2 regions of the Streptomyces sp. Qhu_M48 genome follow, and region 2 is predicted to be linked to the other one. Evidence: riboswitches for the same ligand, from Rfam matches in the RefSeq annotation. Region 2 holds a riboswitch; the other holds the start of a gene.

Region 1 (7,237 bases), 1.5 Mb from region 2:
CGGGGTGGCGGATCAGGTGACGGGCGGCCGCGATGACCTCGCCGAGGTTGTGCGGGGGCATGTTGGTCGCCATACCGACCGCGATGCCCGACGCGCCGTTGACCAGCAGGTTCGGGTAGGCGGCGGGCAGGGCCACCGGCTCCCGCTCCTGGCCGTCGTAGTTCGGCGTGAAGTCGACCGTGTCCTCGTCGATGGAGTCGGTCATGAGCAGGGCGGCCGGGGCCATCCGCGACTCGGTGTACCGCATCGCGGCCGGCGGGTCGTCGTTGCCGAGGGAACCGAAGTTGCCGTGGCCGTCGACGAGGGGGAGGCGCATGGAGAACGGCTGCGCCATGCGGACCATCGCGTCGTAGATCGACGCGTCGCCGTGCGGGTGGAGCTTGCCCATCACCTCGCCGACGACGCGGGCGCACTTGACGAAGCCGCGGTCGGGGCGGAGCCCCATCTCGCCCATCTGGTAGACGATGCGGCGCTGGACCGGCTTCATGCCGTCGCGGGCGTCCGGCAGGGCGCGCGAGTAGATCACCGAGTACGCGTACTCGAGGAAGGAGCCCTGCATCTCGTCGACGACGTCGATGTCGAGGATTCGCTCCTCGAACGCGTCGTCCGGCGGCGGTGTCTTCGTGCTGCGGCGGGCCATCGCGGCTGCGGCTCCTTCACCAACATGGTTGATCTGACGCGGACCATTGTGGACCGTGCCACCGACAACGCCGACCGCGACCCGGACGAGGGACATCTCGAGGGGGCGGGAACTTCGCCAGGTGTCGGCGCGCTTGCATACAGTGGCAGGACCTTTTCACATCGCGATCGAAGGGACGTACATGCCCATGGGTCACACGGCCACGGCCGAGGCCGGCTCCGGCGGCCTGACAGCGACCGAGCACCGGTTGGCGAACGGCCTGCGTGTGGTGCTCTCGGAGGACCACCTGACCCCGGTCGCCGCGGTCTGCCTCTGGTACGACGTCGGCTCGCGTCACGAGGTCCCGGGCCGCACGGGCCTCGCCCACCTCTTCGAGCACCTGATGTTCCAGGGCTCGAAGCAGGTCCACGGGAACGGGCACTTCGAGCTGGTGCAGGGCGCGGGAGGCTCGCTCAACGGCACGACGAGCTTCGAGCGCACCAACTACTTCGAGACCATGCCCACGCACCAGCTGGAGCTCGCGCTCTGGCTGGAGGCCGACCGCATGGGCTCGCTGCTCGCCGCCCTGGACGACGAGTCCATGGAGAACCAGCGGGACGTCGTCAAGAACGAGCGCCGCCAGCGCTACGACAACGTGCCGTACGGCACGGCCTTCGAGAAGCTGACCGCCCTCGCCTACCCGGAGGGCCACCCGTACCACCACACGCCGATCGGCTCCATGGCCGACCTGGACGCGGCCACCCTGGAGGACGCGCGGAACTTCTTCCGCACGTACTACGCCCCGAACAACGCGGTGCTGTCCGTCGTCGGCGACATCGACCCGGAGGAGACCCTCGCCTGGGTCGAGAAGTACTTCGGCTCCATCCCCGGCCACGACGGCAAGCCCGCGCCGCGCTCCGGCGAGCTGCCCGAGGTGATCGGCGAGCAGCTGCGCGAGGTCGTCGAGGAGGAGGTCCCGGCCCGCGCGCTGATGGCCGCCTACCGGCTGCCGCACGACGGCACGCGTGCGTGCGACGCCGCCGACCTGGCCCTGACGGTCCTCGGCGGCGGCGAGTCCTCCCGGCTCCACAACCGGCTGGTCCGCCGCGACCGCACGGCCGTCGCCGCCGGCTTCGGCCTGCTGCGGCTCGCCGGCGCGCCCTCGCTCGGCTGGCTGGACGTCAAGACGTCCGGAGGCGTCGAGGTCCCTCAGATCGAGGCGGCCGTGGACGAGGAGCTCGCCCGGTTCGCCGCCGAGGGCCCCACGGACGAGGAGATGGAGCGCGCGCAGGCCCAGTTGGAGCGCGAGTGGCTCGACCGGCTCGGCACCGTCGCCGGCCGGGCGGACGAACTGTGCCGGTACGCCGTGCTGTTCGGCGACCCGCAGCTCGCCCTCACCGCCGTCGACCGGGTCCTGGCCGTCACCGCCGAGGAGGTGCGGGCCGCCGCCGCGGCCGCGCTGCGCCCCGACAACCGCGCGGTCCTGGTCTACGAGCCCCTGGCGACCGAGCGGGGCGACAACGGCGACGACGACGAAGAGGGAGCGGACCAGTGACCGACGCTGCCGCGTCTTTGACGAGCATGGACTTCCACCCGCAGCCGGAGCCGGGCGCCGCCCGGCCGTGGGCCTTCCCGGCCCCCGACCGCGGAGCCCTGGACAACGGCCTGACGCTGCTGACCAGCCACCGGCCCGGCCAGCAGGTCGTGGCCGTGGAGATCTTCCTGCCGGCCCCGCTGGACGCCGAGCCCGCCGGTCTCGACGGGGTCGCCACCATCATGGCCCGCGCGCTCTCCGAGGGCACGGACCAGCGCAGCGCCGAGGAGTTCGCGGCCGAGTTGGAGCGCTGCGGCGCCACGCTCGACGCGCACGCCGACCACCCGGGCGTACGGGTCTCCCTGGAGGTTCCGGTCTCCCGGCTGCCCAAGGCGCTCGGGCTGCTCTCCGAGGCCCTGATCGCGCCGGCGTTCCTCGACACCGAGATCGAGCGCCTGGTCCGCAACCGTCTGGACGAGATCCCGCACGAGACGGCCAACCCGGGCCGCCGCGCCGCCAAGCAGCTCTCCAAGGAGCTTTTCCCGGCGGAGTCCCGGATGTCCCGGCCGCGCCAGGGCACCGAGGAGACCGTCGCGGCGATCGACGCGGCCTCGGTCCGTGCCTTCTTCGAGGCGTACGTCCGGCCCGCCACGGCCACCGCCGTGGTCGTGGGCGACCTGACCGGCGTCGACCTGGACAAGGTCCTCGCGGAGACACTGGGCGCCTGGACGGGCGAGCCGGGCGAGCCGCTCCCCATGCCGCCGATCACCGCCGACGACACCGGACGGGTCGTCATCGTGGACCGTCCCGGCGCCGTCCAGACCCAGTTGCTGATCGGCCGGATCGGCTCGGACCGGCACGCCTCGGTCTGGCCGGCCCAGGTCCTGGGGACGTACTGCCTCGGCGGCACCCTCACCTCGCGGCTCGACCGGGTCCTGCGCGAGGAGAAGGGCTACACGTACGGCGTGCGGGCGTTCGGGCAGGTGCTCCGCTCCGACGCCGGGGGGAACGGCGCCTCGATGCTCGCCATCAGCGGTTCCGTGGACACCCCCAACACCGGTCCGGCCCTCGACGACCTGTGGAAGGTGCTGCGGACGCTCGCCGCGGAGGGCCTCACGGACGCCGAGCGCGAGACGGCCGTGCAGAACCTGGTGGGCGTCGCGCCGCTCAAGTACGAGACGGCGGCCTCCGTCGCCGGGACGCTCGCCGACCAGGTCGAGCAGCACCTCCCGGACGACTACCAGGCCCAGTTGTACGCGCGCCTGGCCGAGACCGGCACGGTCGAGGCGACCGCGGCCGTGGTCAGCGCGTTCCCGGTGGACCGGCTCGTCACCGTGCTCGTGGGTGACGCGGCGCAGATCGCGGAGCCGGTGCGGGCGCTCGGCATCGGTGAAGTGACCGTCGTGACGGGCTGATTCCGGCCTCTGACACGACAACGGAGGACCCCGGCGGCCTAGTTCGTCGGGGTCCTCCCTTTTGTCCGTATTGGGGGTGACGGTGATCGTTTGCCCTGTGGCATGTCTTACAAAAAGCCGGTCTGGTTGGTGATTGAAAGACGATCCGCATAGCGTCGGGCCGTCTGTTCGTCAGTTGCACGTGCCGCACCCGCGGCATCGGACAGACATCGCCGAGTCCCCGTCAGGCGCGAGCCTGGGGAGCCGGGGACCCACGTCCCTGGGGTGAATCGGGCGCCTTCGTCTCGTACGGAGGAGCTCGTAGGAGACCTTCCTGCTCCGAACCCGTCAGCTAACCCGGTAGGCGAGAGGGAAGGAAAGGATCAGCCCCTACATGGCGTTCACCCGTGCCACCGGGAAGCATCGTGGTCCGAGCCGGATGGCGCGCCGCAGCGTGGGCTTCGCCGGCGCCGCGACGCTGGCCACCACCGGCGTCATCGGAACCCTCGCCTCCCCGGCGCTCGCCGCCGACACGGAGCCCCGCTCCGCCGAGGACACCGGGCTCACCAAGGTGATCACCGAGGACTCCCTCGTCGACCGGCTCAACGCCCAGGCCGCCGCCCAGGAGCGGGAGGCCTTCGAGGCCGCCGCCAAGGCGAAGGCCCAGGCCGAGGCGGAGCGCAAGGCCGAGGCCCGCGCCAAGGAGATCCGGGCGGAGAAGGAGCGTGCCGCCCGTGAGGCCGAGCGCCGCCGCCTCGCCTCCTTCCAGCTCCCCGTCGCCGGCACGTACGTCTCCACCGGCTACCAGACCGGCGGCTCCCTCTGGTCCTCCGGCAGCCACTCCGGCATCGACTTCCACGCCGCCTACGGCAGCAGCGTCGTCTCCGTCGGTTCCGGCACCGTCGTCGAGGCCGGCTGGGGCGGCGCGTACGGCAACAACATCGTCATCCGGATGAACGACGGCACGTTCACCCAGTACGGTCACCTCGCCTCCGTCGGGGTCCACGTCGGCCAGACCGTCGAGCCCGGCCAGCGGATCGGCGTCTCCGGCTCCACCGGCAACTCGACCGGCCCGCACCTCCACTTCGAGGCGCGGTCGACCGCCGAGTACGGCTCCGACATCAACCCGGTCGCCTACCTCCGGGCGCGCGGCGTCGACGTCTGACCCGAGACCACCCGGCGCGGCGGGACCACCGCGCGTCGCAAAAGCCCCGGCTCGTACTGAGCCGGGGCTTTTCGTCGGTCAAAAGGCGGCCATATTCCGCTGGGGCATCGGAAATTCCGGCGAGCTGCAATAGAGTCGCAGATCGGGCGCAGAACAGGCGCCGCTCGAATTGACTCGCGCAGACCCAAGGCGGAGGTCGGACATGCGCATTCCCGCGCACTCGGTATGCACGGCGATCCGGGACGACATCGTCTCCGGCGTCTTCGAGCGGGGCAGCCGGCTGACCGAGGAACAGCTGGCCCGCCGGTACGGGGTGTCCCGCGTCCCGGTCCGGGAGGCCCTGCGCACCCTGGAGTCCGAGGGCTTCGTCGTCACCCGCCGCCACGCGGGCGCGCACGTCGCCGAGCCCACCGACCAGGAGGCGGCCGATCTGCTCGACATGCGGGCGCTGCTCGAACCGCTGGGGGCCGCCCGCGCCGCCCAGCGCCGCACGGAGGCCCACCTCAAGGTGTTGCGCGGCCTGGTCAGGCTCGGTCAGGAGCGGGCCAGGCGCGGCCAGGGCGAGGATCTGCGCTCCCTCGGCGGCTGGTTCCACGAGACGCTCGCACAGGCCTCCGGCAGCCCGGCCCTGACGGCGCTGCTGACCCAGCTGCGGCACAAGATCGCCTGGACGTACGCGGTCGAGCAGCCCGCCCATCCGGTGGAGGCCTGGGCCGAGCACGGCGCGATCGTGGACGCCGTGGCGCGCGGCGACGCCGAGCGGGCGCGGTCCCTGACGGCGCTGCACGCGGAGCGCTCGTACCCGCTGCACCGCCTCAAAAGGCCGGAGCGCGGCCGTGTGAGGGTTTCGCAACACGCAGTCAACACGGCGAGTGCCCGGAATTAACGCGCACACCGTATACAAAGAATAGGAATTCTTCGGGATTTCGCGTGCCGTGATCCGGTGTCGTCTCCGGCTGCCCGAAAGTCGCCTCGTGCTGCCCGGAGAGGAATAGCGAAAGGCCGTGACCACCGGAATTCCGGCGGGCACGGCCTTTCGTCCTACGGGGTGGGGCGACCCGGGTCAGACGGTCTCGGGGAGCTCGTTCAGGCCCTCGGCGACCAGCTTCGCCAGACGGTCCAGAGCGGCCTCGGCGCCGTCGGCCTCCGAGGCGAGGACGATCTCCTCGCCGCCCTGCGCGCCCAGGCCGAGCACCGCGAGCATGGAGGCGGCGTTCACCGGGGTGCCGTCGGACTTGGCGATCGTCACCGGAACGCCGGAAGCCGTGGCGGCACGGACGAAGATGGACGCGGGGCGGGCGTGGAGGCCCTCGGCCCAGCCGACGTTGACGCGGCGCTCAGCCATGGTGTTGCCCTTCAAGTCTTCAGGGGTTGTCTAGACCAGTCTCTCACGGGATGCTCCGTGCTCGCGCCGACCTTCGGCCCGGATCGGACCGCCTTTCGGCCCGCTCCCACCGCGCACGGCGTTGCCCCTACCTTGCACGGCGCGCACCCGCCGCGCGACCGGTGCCACTGTCGTGTCGCGGTCGTAGGCTGACCCCATGCAGAGCGCGTCGGAGCAGTCGCAAGCGGCGGAACCACCGGCACGACCGGCGCGTCCGGGGCCACCGGACCACGACTACCCCGACCACTGGGAAGCGGACGTGGTCCTGCGGGACGGCGGCACCGCGCGCATCAGGCCCATCACCGCCGACGACGCCGACCGGCTCGTCAGCTTCTACGAGCAGGTCTCGGACGAGTCGAAGTACTACCGCTTCTTCGCGCCCTATCCGCGTCTCTCGGCCAAGGACGTCCACCGCTTCACCCACCACGACTTCGTGGACCGGGTCGGACTCGCGGCGACCGTCGGCGGCGAGTTCATCGCCACCGTGCGCTACGACCGCATCAACGACCGCGGCCTGCCCGCCTCCGCCCCGGCGGACGAGGCCGAGGTCGCCTTCCTCGTCCAGGACGCCCATCAGGGCCGCGGAGTCGCCTCCGCGCTGCTCGAACACATCGCGGCGGTCGCGCGCGAGCGGGACATCCGGCGCTTTGCCGCGGAGGTCCTCCCCGCCAACACCAAGATGATCAAGGTCTTCACCGACGCGGGCTACACCCAGAAGCGCAGCTTCGAGGACGGCTCCGTACGGCTCCACCTCGACCTCGAACCCACCGACCGCTCCCTCGCCGTCCAGCGCGCCCGGGAACAGCGGGCCGAGGCCCGCTCCGTGCAGCGCCTCCTCACCCCCCGGTCCGTCGCCGTCGTCGGTGCCGGCCGCGCCCCCGGCGGCGTCGGCCGGACCGTGCTGCGCAACCTCATCGGGGCCGGCTTCGCCGGACGCGTGTACGCGGTCAACGCCGCGCTCTCCGACGGCGACGGCGCCACCGAGTTCGACGGAGTCCCCGCCCACCCCTCCGTCGGTGCCATCGGCGAGCCCGTCGACCTCGCGGTCGTCGCCGTCCCCGCCGAACGGGTGCCGGAGGCCGTCGCCGACTGCGGCGAGCACGGTGTGCGGGGCCTCGTCGTCCTCTCCGCCGGATACGCC
Region 2 (7,237 bases):
GCCGCCGGTACCCCTGGAAGCTCAGCGACACCCCGCCCGCCGGTGGCGTGGACGGCGAGACCCTCGCCCAGTGCAACGGCGACCTGCCGCACAGCTGGACCTCGCAGCACGCCGCCTGGAACAAGGGGCGCCTCGACAACTGGGTCACCGGAGTCGGCAACAACCGGACCCTCGGCCACCTCGACCGCGAGGACATCCCCTTCCACCACGCGCTCGCCGACCACTACACGATCTGCGACGCGTACTTCTGCTCGGCGCTCAGCGCCACGGGCCCCAACCGCACCTTCCTGTGGAGCGGGAGGATCGACGCCTCCAGCAAGGACGGGGGCGACGAGTCGGGCCTCACCTGGGAGACGTACGCCGAGGCGCTGCAGCGCGCCGGGGTGAGCTGGAAGCTCTACCAGAACGCCCAGGACAACTACGGCGACAACGGCCTCGCGTACTTCAAGAGGTTCACCGACGCCCGCCCCGGCGACCCGCTGTACGACCGGGGCATGGGATCGGTCCCCAAGGTCACCGGGTCGACGCCGGACGACATCGCCGCGGCGATCCGCGCCGACGTCGTCGCGGGCACCCTGCCCCAAGTGTCGTGGGTGGTCGCGAACGAGGCGTTCTCGGAGCACCCGTACGCGCCGCCCGGGGACGGCGCGCACTTCGTCGATCTCGTCTACCGCGCCCTGGCGGCCGACGCCGAGGTGTTCGACTCGACGGTGCTCTTCCTCAACTACGACGAGAACGACGGCTTCTTCGACCACGTGCCGCCGCCGGTCGCTCCCCCGGGCACCCCGGGCGAGTACCTCGACGGCGTGCCGATCGGCCTCGGCTTCCGCGTCCCGATGCTTGTCATGTCCCCGTGGACCCGGGGCGGCTGGGTGAGCTCCGAGGTCTTCGACCACACCTCCGTGCTTCGCTTCATGGAGACCTGGACGTCCGCGCTCGGCACGCCCGCCGCCTGCCCCAACATCAGCGCCTGGCGACGGAAGGTGACGGGTGACCTGACCGGCGTCTTCGACTTCGCCCACCCGGTGTACGGCGTGCCGGCCGGCCTTCCCTCCACGGCGAAGGTGATCGGCCAGGCCACCTGCAAGCCGCTGCCGAACCCGGCCCCGCAGAACAACACCCTGCCCGCGCAGGAGTCGGGCACCCGCCCGGCGCGCGCCCTCCCCTACCAGGTGAACGGCAACCTCGACCGCTTCGAGTTCGGGTCCGCGGGCAAGATCCTGGCCTGGTTCTCGATGGCGAACCAGGGAGCGGAGGCCAAGCGGGCGGCCCATTTCTCGATCCACCCGCACCAGCACCGCGACACGGCCGCCTGGCAGTACACGGTCGACCCGGGCGCCACGGCGACCGACTACTTCAACATCGGCACCGGGTCGGGATCGGGCAAGTACGACATCTCGATGATGGGCCCCAACCGCTTCCTGCGCCGCTTCCTCGGGGACGCCTCCAAGGCGGGCAAGGCGGTCGAGGTGGCGGCCCGGTTCGCGCCCGAGGCGGGTACGGGCCGGACGGCGCTCTGGTTCCGGATGAGCAACACCTCAGCGGGACCGGTGACCTTCACGATCCGCTCGAACGCCTACCGTACGGACGGCCCGTGGACGTACACGGTCCCGGCGAACTCCACGCGGGAGGACTTCTTCAACGCGGTGGCCCTCCACAACGGCTGGTACGACTTCACGATCGTCGTCGACATCGACGGCACCTGGTCGCGCCGGTACACCGGCCACATCGAGACCGGCGCCGCGAGCGTCACCGGCTGACGCCGGCGGCCGGGCGGCCCGGCGGCCCGGCGGCCCGCGTCGATGAGCCGGGGGCGGCTTCCGGGCCACCGCCCGGCTCATCGGCACGGCCGTCAGCGGCCCGCGCGCGCCGCGCGGTGGATCGTGGCGTCGAGCAGGGCCACCGCGTCGGCCGCCGTACGGCCCGGAGCCCGGTTCCAGGGTCCGATCAGCTCGCTCCAGCCCCGCGACCGGAGCTCGGCCATGATCCAGGCGGCGGCCTCGTGCATGGTCGGGGCGCTGCCGTGGCCGAGCCGGTGCGCGGCGAGCAGCGCTCCGCAGACGCACCGGGCCCCCCGTGCGTCACGCAGCTTGTACGGGGCGTTCTGCCAGCCCCACTCCGTCAGGACGAGGCGCGCGTAGCCGAGGTGGACCGAAGGGCGCAGATCCGGACGGCCGACACGGCGCCAGGCGTGCAGCCGGTCGGGCAGGACGGCCGCGATCCGGCCAGGGAGGCGGTGCTCGGCCGGCGGGGACGGCGGCAGCGCGACGAGCGCGTCCGCGACGAGGCGGTCCACCGGCACGGTGAGCAGATCCCGCCAGCTCTCGTCGGGCGAGGACGCGGGCGACAGTACGGGCGTGGGCGGGGACGTGGGCGGGGAGGGCGGGGCGGTGGTCAAGTCCGTGACGACACGCTGCCAGGTGGCGCTCTCATAGAGCTCGGCGGCCTCGCGGTCGAGTCCGTCGGGGGTGAGCAGGGCGGCGGAGGGGGACATCCGGGCAGCTCCTCGGTCGGGGTCACCTCATCTTTCACGACGAATGTCGGTTTTGCGACTTCTGAGGGCAAGTGTCCACCTCTTCGAAGCGGCCTTTACCGCCCACTCCTTAATTTATGGAATCAAAAGCCCTATTCGGACATACGGTCGCTGGTGACGCGACTCACTTTCCCGGGACGAGGCTCGCGGCAGGAGTCCGCGCATGCCGGGCCGGACAAGGAAGTTCGAGGGACCTTCGGCGCGTTCGATCTTGAATTCGTCGAATTCGGTGATCCAATTCCCGGGCCCGGGGCTCCGGTCCTCTTGTTCTCTGTCGCATTACTGGCCTACGGTCACCTCCATTCGAGCGGATCGCCTAATCCTGCCACCGCTCGAAATACCTCCCTTTTCACCCGACGGCAGGAGCGGGGGACCCACGAATACGCCGGCCCGGAATCCCGGGACGGCTCGGGGTGCAGCCGCGTGCGCGCGGCCGGACATCTCCCGTCCGAACCCGACAGCTCACCCCGCAGGCGCCGGAGAGGAATCCCGTCATGCCTGCTCACGGTAAGCACCGCCGCCCCCGACGCCGCGCCGTCTCCCATGGACTCGCGCTGGTCGGCACAGGTGGAGTCGCCCTCGCCCTCCCGCTGATCGCCCCCGCGGCGGCCGGTGCCGCGCCCGTCTCCGGCGCCCCGGAATTCACCACCCGGGCCGTCGCCGCCCCCGCCGCTCCTGCCGCGGCCCCGGCCGCCGCCAAGGCTCCCGCCGCCCCGGCCGCCGCCCGTACCTACACCGTCGTGAGCGGCGACTCGCTTTCCCTGATCGCCCAGAAGAAGGGAATTCAGGGCGGCTGGAAGGGCCTTTACCGGGCCAACATGAGCGTGGTGGGTGACAATCCGTCACTCATTCACCCGGGCCTTGAACTGACGCTTCGTAAGGATTCCGCGAAGGCGGCTCCCGCCCAGGCGAAGAAGGCCTCCACGACCGAGCGGGCCGACCGCTCCGAGCGTCGGGCCGCCGCGCCCGCCGCCACCGGCACGGGGGCCTCCGCCGCCGGTGCCGTCCAGGCCGCCCCGGTCGCCGTCACCCAGTACGCGAACAACCTCGACGGCTGGATCCGCGAGTCGCTGGCCGTCATGGCCCAGCACGGGATCCCCGGTTCCTACGAGGGGATCCACCGCAACATCATGCGTGAGTCCTCGGGCAACCCGCAGGCCATCAACCTGTGGGACTCCAACGCGATGGCCGGCACCCCCTCGAAGGGCCTTCTCCAGGTCATCGACCCGACCTTCCGCGCCTATCACGTGCCCGGCACGTCGATGGACCCGTTCGACCCGGTCGCCAACATCACCGCCGCCTGCAACTACGCGGCCGACAAGTACGGCTCGATGGACCAGGTCAACGGGGCCTACTGACCCCGGAAGTGCCCGCTGAACCAGGAGGTGGCGAGCTCCGCCACCTCCTCCAGGGCGCCCGGCTCCTCGAAGAGGTGCGTGGCGCCGTCGACGACGGCCAGCCGGCTCTCGCAGCGCAGCAGGGACCGGGCCCGCCGGTTGAGGTCCAGGACCGGCGTGTCCCGGCCTCCCACCACCAGGAGCGTGGGAGCCCGGACCCGGGCCAGACGGTCGGCCGCGAGGTCCGGCCGGCCTCCGCGTGAGACGACGGCGGTCACCTGGGACTCGGGATCGCCCGCCGCCCACAGCGCGGCGGCCGCTCCCGTACTCGCGCCGAAGTACCCCAGCGGGAGGCCCTCGCTCTCCGGGCGCCCGGCCAGCCACTCCGTCGCGTCGGTGAGCCGGCCGGCGAGCAGCGGGGTGTCGAAGACATGCGCCCGGTCGACCGCCTCCGCCTCGGTGAGCAGGTCGAACAGGAGCGTGCCGAGTCCCGCCCTGTTGAGCGCCGCCGCGACCTCACGGTTGCGGGGGCTGCGTCGTCCGCTGCCGCTGCCGTGGGCGAACAGGACGGTGCCCAGGGCTCCCTCGGGCACGGCGAGCCGCCCGGCGAGCGTCACTCCGGCCGCCGTGGGGATCCGTACGTCCGAGTCCTGGACGACCGGGTCGTGCGCGGCCCGGTTCCGGTCCAGACAGGCGACGACCTCGGCGTCGGCGGTCTGTGAGAAGTCCCGGTAGAACTGTCCGATCGCGAAGAACTGCTCCGGCGTGTGGACGCTCACGGTCTCGTCGGCCTCGCCCCCGAGCCGGACCGTCCAGCCCCGTGGCGCGACCGGGACGGCCAGCACGATCCGCGCGGCGCCCCTGGCACGGACCACCCGGCACGCGGCGAGGGCCGTGGCACCCGTGGCCAGACCGTCGTCGACGACCAGGACCGTCCGGCCCTCCACCGGGACGGACGGTCTGCTGCCCCGGTAGCGGCGGGTCCGCTGGTCGAGTTCGGCGTGCTCGCGCCGCTCGACCTCGGCGAGACCCCGCTCGGTCACCCCGGACTCCCGCAGCACCCGCTCGTTCAGCACCCGCACACCGCCCTCGCCGAGCGCGCCCATCGCGAGTTCGGGCTGCCTGGGCACGCCCAGCTTCCGCACGAGACAGATGTCGAGCGGGGCGTCCAGGGCGTCCGCGACCTCGGCGGCCACCGGCACCCCGCCCCGGGGCAGGCCGAGAACCACGACGTCATGGCCCTTGAGGCGGTCGAGCAGGCCGGCCAGTCGCCGACCCGCGTCGGTGCGATCGCTGAAGAACATGGCCCACCGCCCATCCGTACGCACGGTTTCGGGTGAGGGAGGACGGCGTGTCCTGTCCCGTGCCCGTCCCTCCAGGGTAGGTCGCCTCTCCCGCGGCGGTCGGGTGGAGCGGAGGTCAGCGGGACTGCAGGGCGTCCAGGGCGACGGCCTGGGCTATCGCGAGACGCCGGTCGAGCTCCGGGTCGGCTATGTCGAGCACGTAGCGGTCGCGCAGACCGAAGATCTTGTCGACGGTCATGACGGTCCGCTCCTCCTCGGTGAAGTCGAAGTGGTACGGCACGATGAAGGGGATCAGGTCGGTGAAGGGCAGGAACTCCCAGGCACGGCGCAGCAGCGCGAGCCGCTCGCTCCGCTCCTGACCGGTCGTCTCCCCCGCGGCTCCCTCCCGGCTCAGGTGCCAGGTGCTGCGCAGCAGGGAGGCGCCGAAGTTCTTGCGGAAGCCGCCCAGCCGGGAGCCGGAGGCGCCGTGCACGTCGTAGCTCGCGCCGAGGTCGATGACCTGGCGGGCCTTGACGGTGAAGAGGACCTGGCGCCGGGACTCGTCGGTGTAGAAGGTGAACTGCTCCTTCAGCGCCATCCTCTTCTGGTGGGCGAAGGCCACGAGTTCGGCCTCCTCCCCGTCCGGGCCGACGGTGTGCACCAGGTAGCGGTTGGCCATGAGCGTCACCTTCTGCCGGACGAGAAAGCGGTGCTGCGTCTGCGCGAGGCCCATCGAACGTGCTCCTGCCGGTCGTGGGCGGTCCGTCGAAGGACCGCCCCCTGAGGTCGTGAGCACGATGATCCGGCGGCGAGGGGCCGCACCGCTGTCCTCGAAAGTCGTCGCCGCCGACGACGTTCGGATGAGATCCGGCGAGCCGCCGTCAGGCGGCCAGGAAGGCCTCGATGGCCTCGGCGAGGGCCTGCGGGGTCTCCTCGGGCGCGTAGTGGCCGGCGTCCTTGAGGACTTCGAGGCGCGCGTTGGGGTACCAGCGCAGCCAGGTGGCCTCCATCGCCTCGGCGCCGAGCGCGGGGTCGTGGGCGCCGACGACGAGCAGCACGGGGGTGGGGTTGTCACGGACGCGCTCGTGGAAGTCGGTGCGCGACCAGGAGTCCAGGTAGGCGCGGAAGGCGGTGGCCGAGGAGCGGCCGACGGAGCGTTCGACGAGCGTGCTCAGCCAGGAGTCGTCGTACCGGCCGCCGGTGGTGTTGTCGATGATGGCCCGCCGGTTGGCGGGTTCCTCGGCGGCTCCGGCGAAGAGCTCCCAGGTATCGCCGTCGAGGGGGAAGCCGGCCGCCGAGACGGGCGAGATGCCGATGATCGAACGGACGCGTTCGGGGGCGTCGAGGAGCATCAGCTGCGCGGCCTTGCCGCCCATCGAGTGGCCGATCACGGAGAAGGAGTCCCAGCCGAGGTCGTCGGCGACCGCGAGCGCGTCGGCCGCGACCTCCTCCATCGTGTACGCCCCCGGGTGGTCGACGGCCTCGCCGTAGCCACGGCAGTCGACGAAGGCGTAGGAGCCGGTGGCGTCGTTCAGATGGGCGCGCAACGGGGCGAAGCTGGTGCGGTCGCCGAACCAGTTGTGCAGCACGAGGGCCCGCCGGGGGCCGTCGCCTTGTACGTCGTGCGGAAGAACCCGGCCCGTCATCGTGCTCCCTGGTCATGAGGTGGTGGCGCCGCGCTCGCGCGACACCGGACGACGACCGAGTGTGACGGCGCGGACGCGCGCGGTCAACACCGTCGTCGGTGGAGGGAGAGACCCCTGTCGGCGTGGGGCGGGGCAGGGGGTCGCCGAGTCGGGATGCGGGGCCGTTCCCGACAGGGGCATCCTTGCTGTGTGACCTCGCACGGCTCGTACGGCCCCGGACCGGCGGGCGGTACCGGGCGTCCGCCCGGGAAGGGAACCGCCGACGGGCCCGCTTCGGGTGCCCTGACGTGGGCGCTCGCGGAGTCCGCGCTGCGGGTGGTGGAGGAGGTCGGGGGGTACGCGGGCGGGGTGTACCTGCGCTCGGGAACCCCCGGGCTGCTGCGGCTCGCGGTCCTCGTGGGGCTGCCGGGGCCGCTGATGCGCCCTTGGTGGCGGATG

The links. A riboswitch is a leader RNA that binds a small molecule or an ion and turns the genes downstream of it on or off. The one in region 2 is predicted to bind cyclic di-AMP.
Region 1: linked by a shared signal. The riboswitch ahead of ACRRSS_RS26705 (M23 family metallopeptidase) and the one ahead of ACRRSS_RS20050 (LysM peptidoglycan-binding domain-containing protein) in region 2 are both predicted to bind cyclic di-AMP.

Annotation. Positions count from the first base shown of each region.
Region 1 covers NZ_CP195432.1:5,950,275-5,957,511, reverse strand. Annotated here, with positions in the region: gene ACRRSS_RS26720 (DNA gyrase/topoisomerase IV subunit A) at 1-640, opposite strand, end outside; gene ACRRSS_RS26715 (M16 family metallopeptidase) at 822-2,174, shown strand; gene ACRRSS_RS26710 (M16 family metallopeptidase) at 2,201-3,568, shown strand; cyclic di-AMP (ydaO/yuaA leader) riboswitch at 3,769-3,929, shown strand; gene ACRRSS_RS26705 (M23 family metallopeptidase) at 3,942-4,712, shown strand; gene ACRRSS_RS26700 (GntR family transcriptional regulator) at 4,915-5,598, shown strand; gene ACRRSS_RS26695 (HPr family phosphocarrier protein) at 5,776-6,057, opposite strand; gene ACRRSS_RS26690 (GNAT family N-acetyltransferase) at 6,254-7,237, shown strand, end outside.
Region 2 covers NZ_CP195432.1:4,415,236-4,422,472, forward strand. Annotated here, with positions in the region: gene ACRRSS_RS20040 (phosphocholine-specific phospholipase C) at 1-1,760, shown strand, start outside; gene ACRRSS_RS20045 (DUF6197 family protein) at 1,853-2,494, opposite strand; cyclic di-AMP (ydaO/yuaA leader) riboswitch at 2,866-3,022, shown strand; gene ACRRSS_RS20050 (LysM peptidoglycan-binding domain-containing protein) at 3,028-3,891, shown strand; gene ACRRSS_RS20055 (phosphoribosyltransferase family protein) at 3,885-5,174, opposite strand; gene ACRRSS_RS20060 (hypothetical protein) at 5,290-5,886, opposite strand; gene ACRRSS_RS20065 (alpha/beta fold hydrolase) at 6,035-6,799, opposite strand; gene ACRRSS_RS20070 (SpoIIE family protein phosphatase) at 6,989-7,237, shown strand, end outside.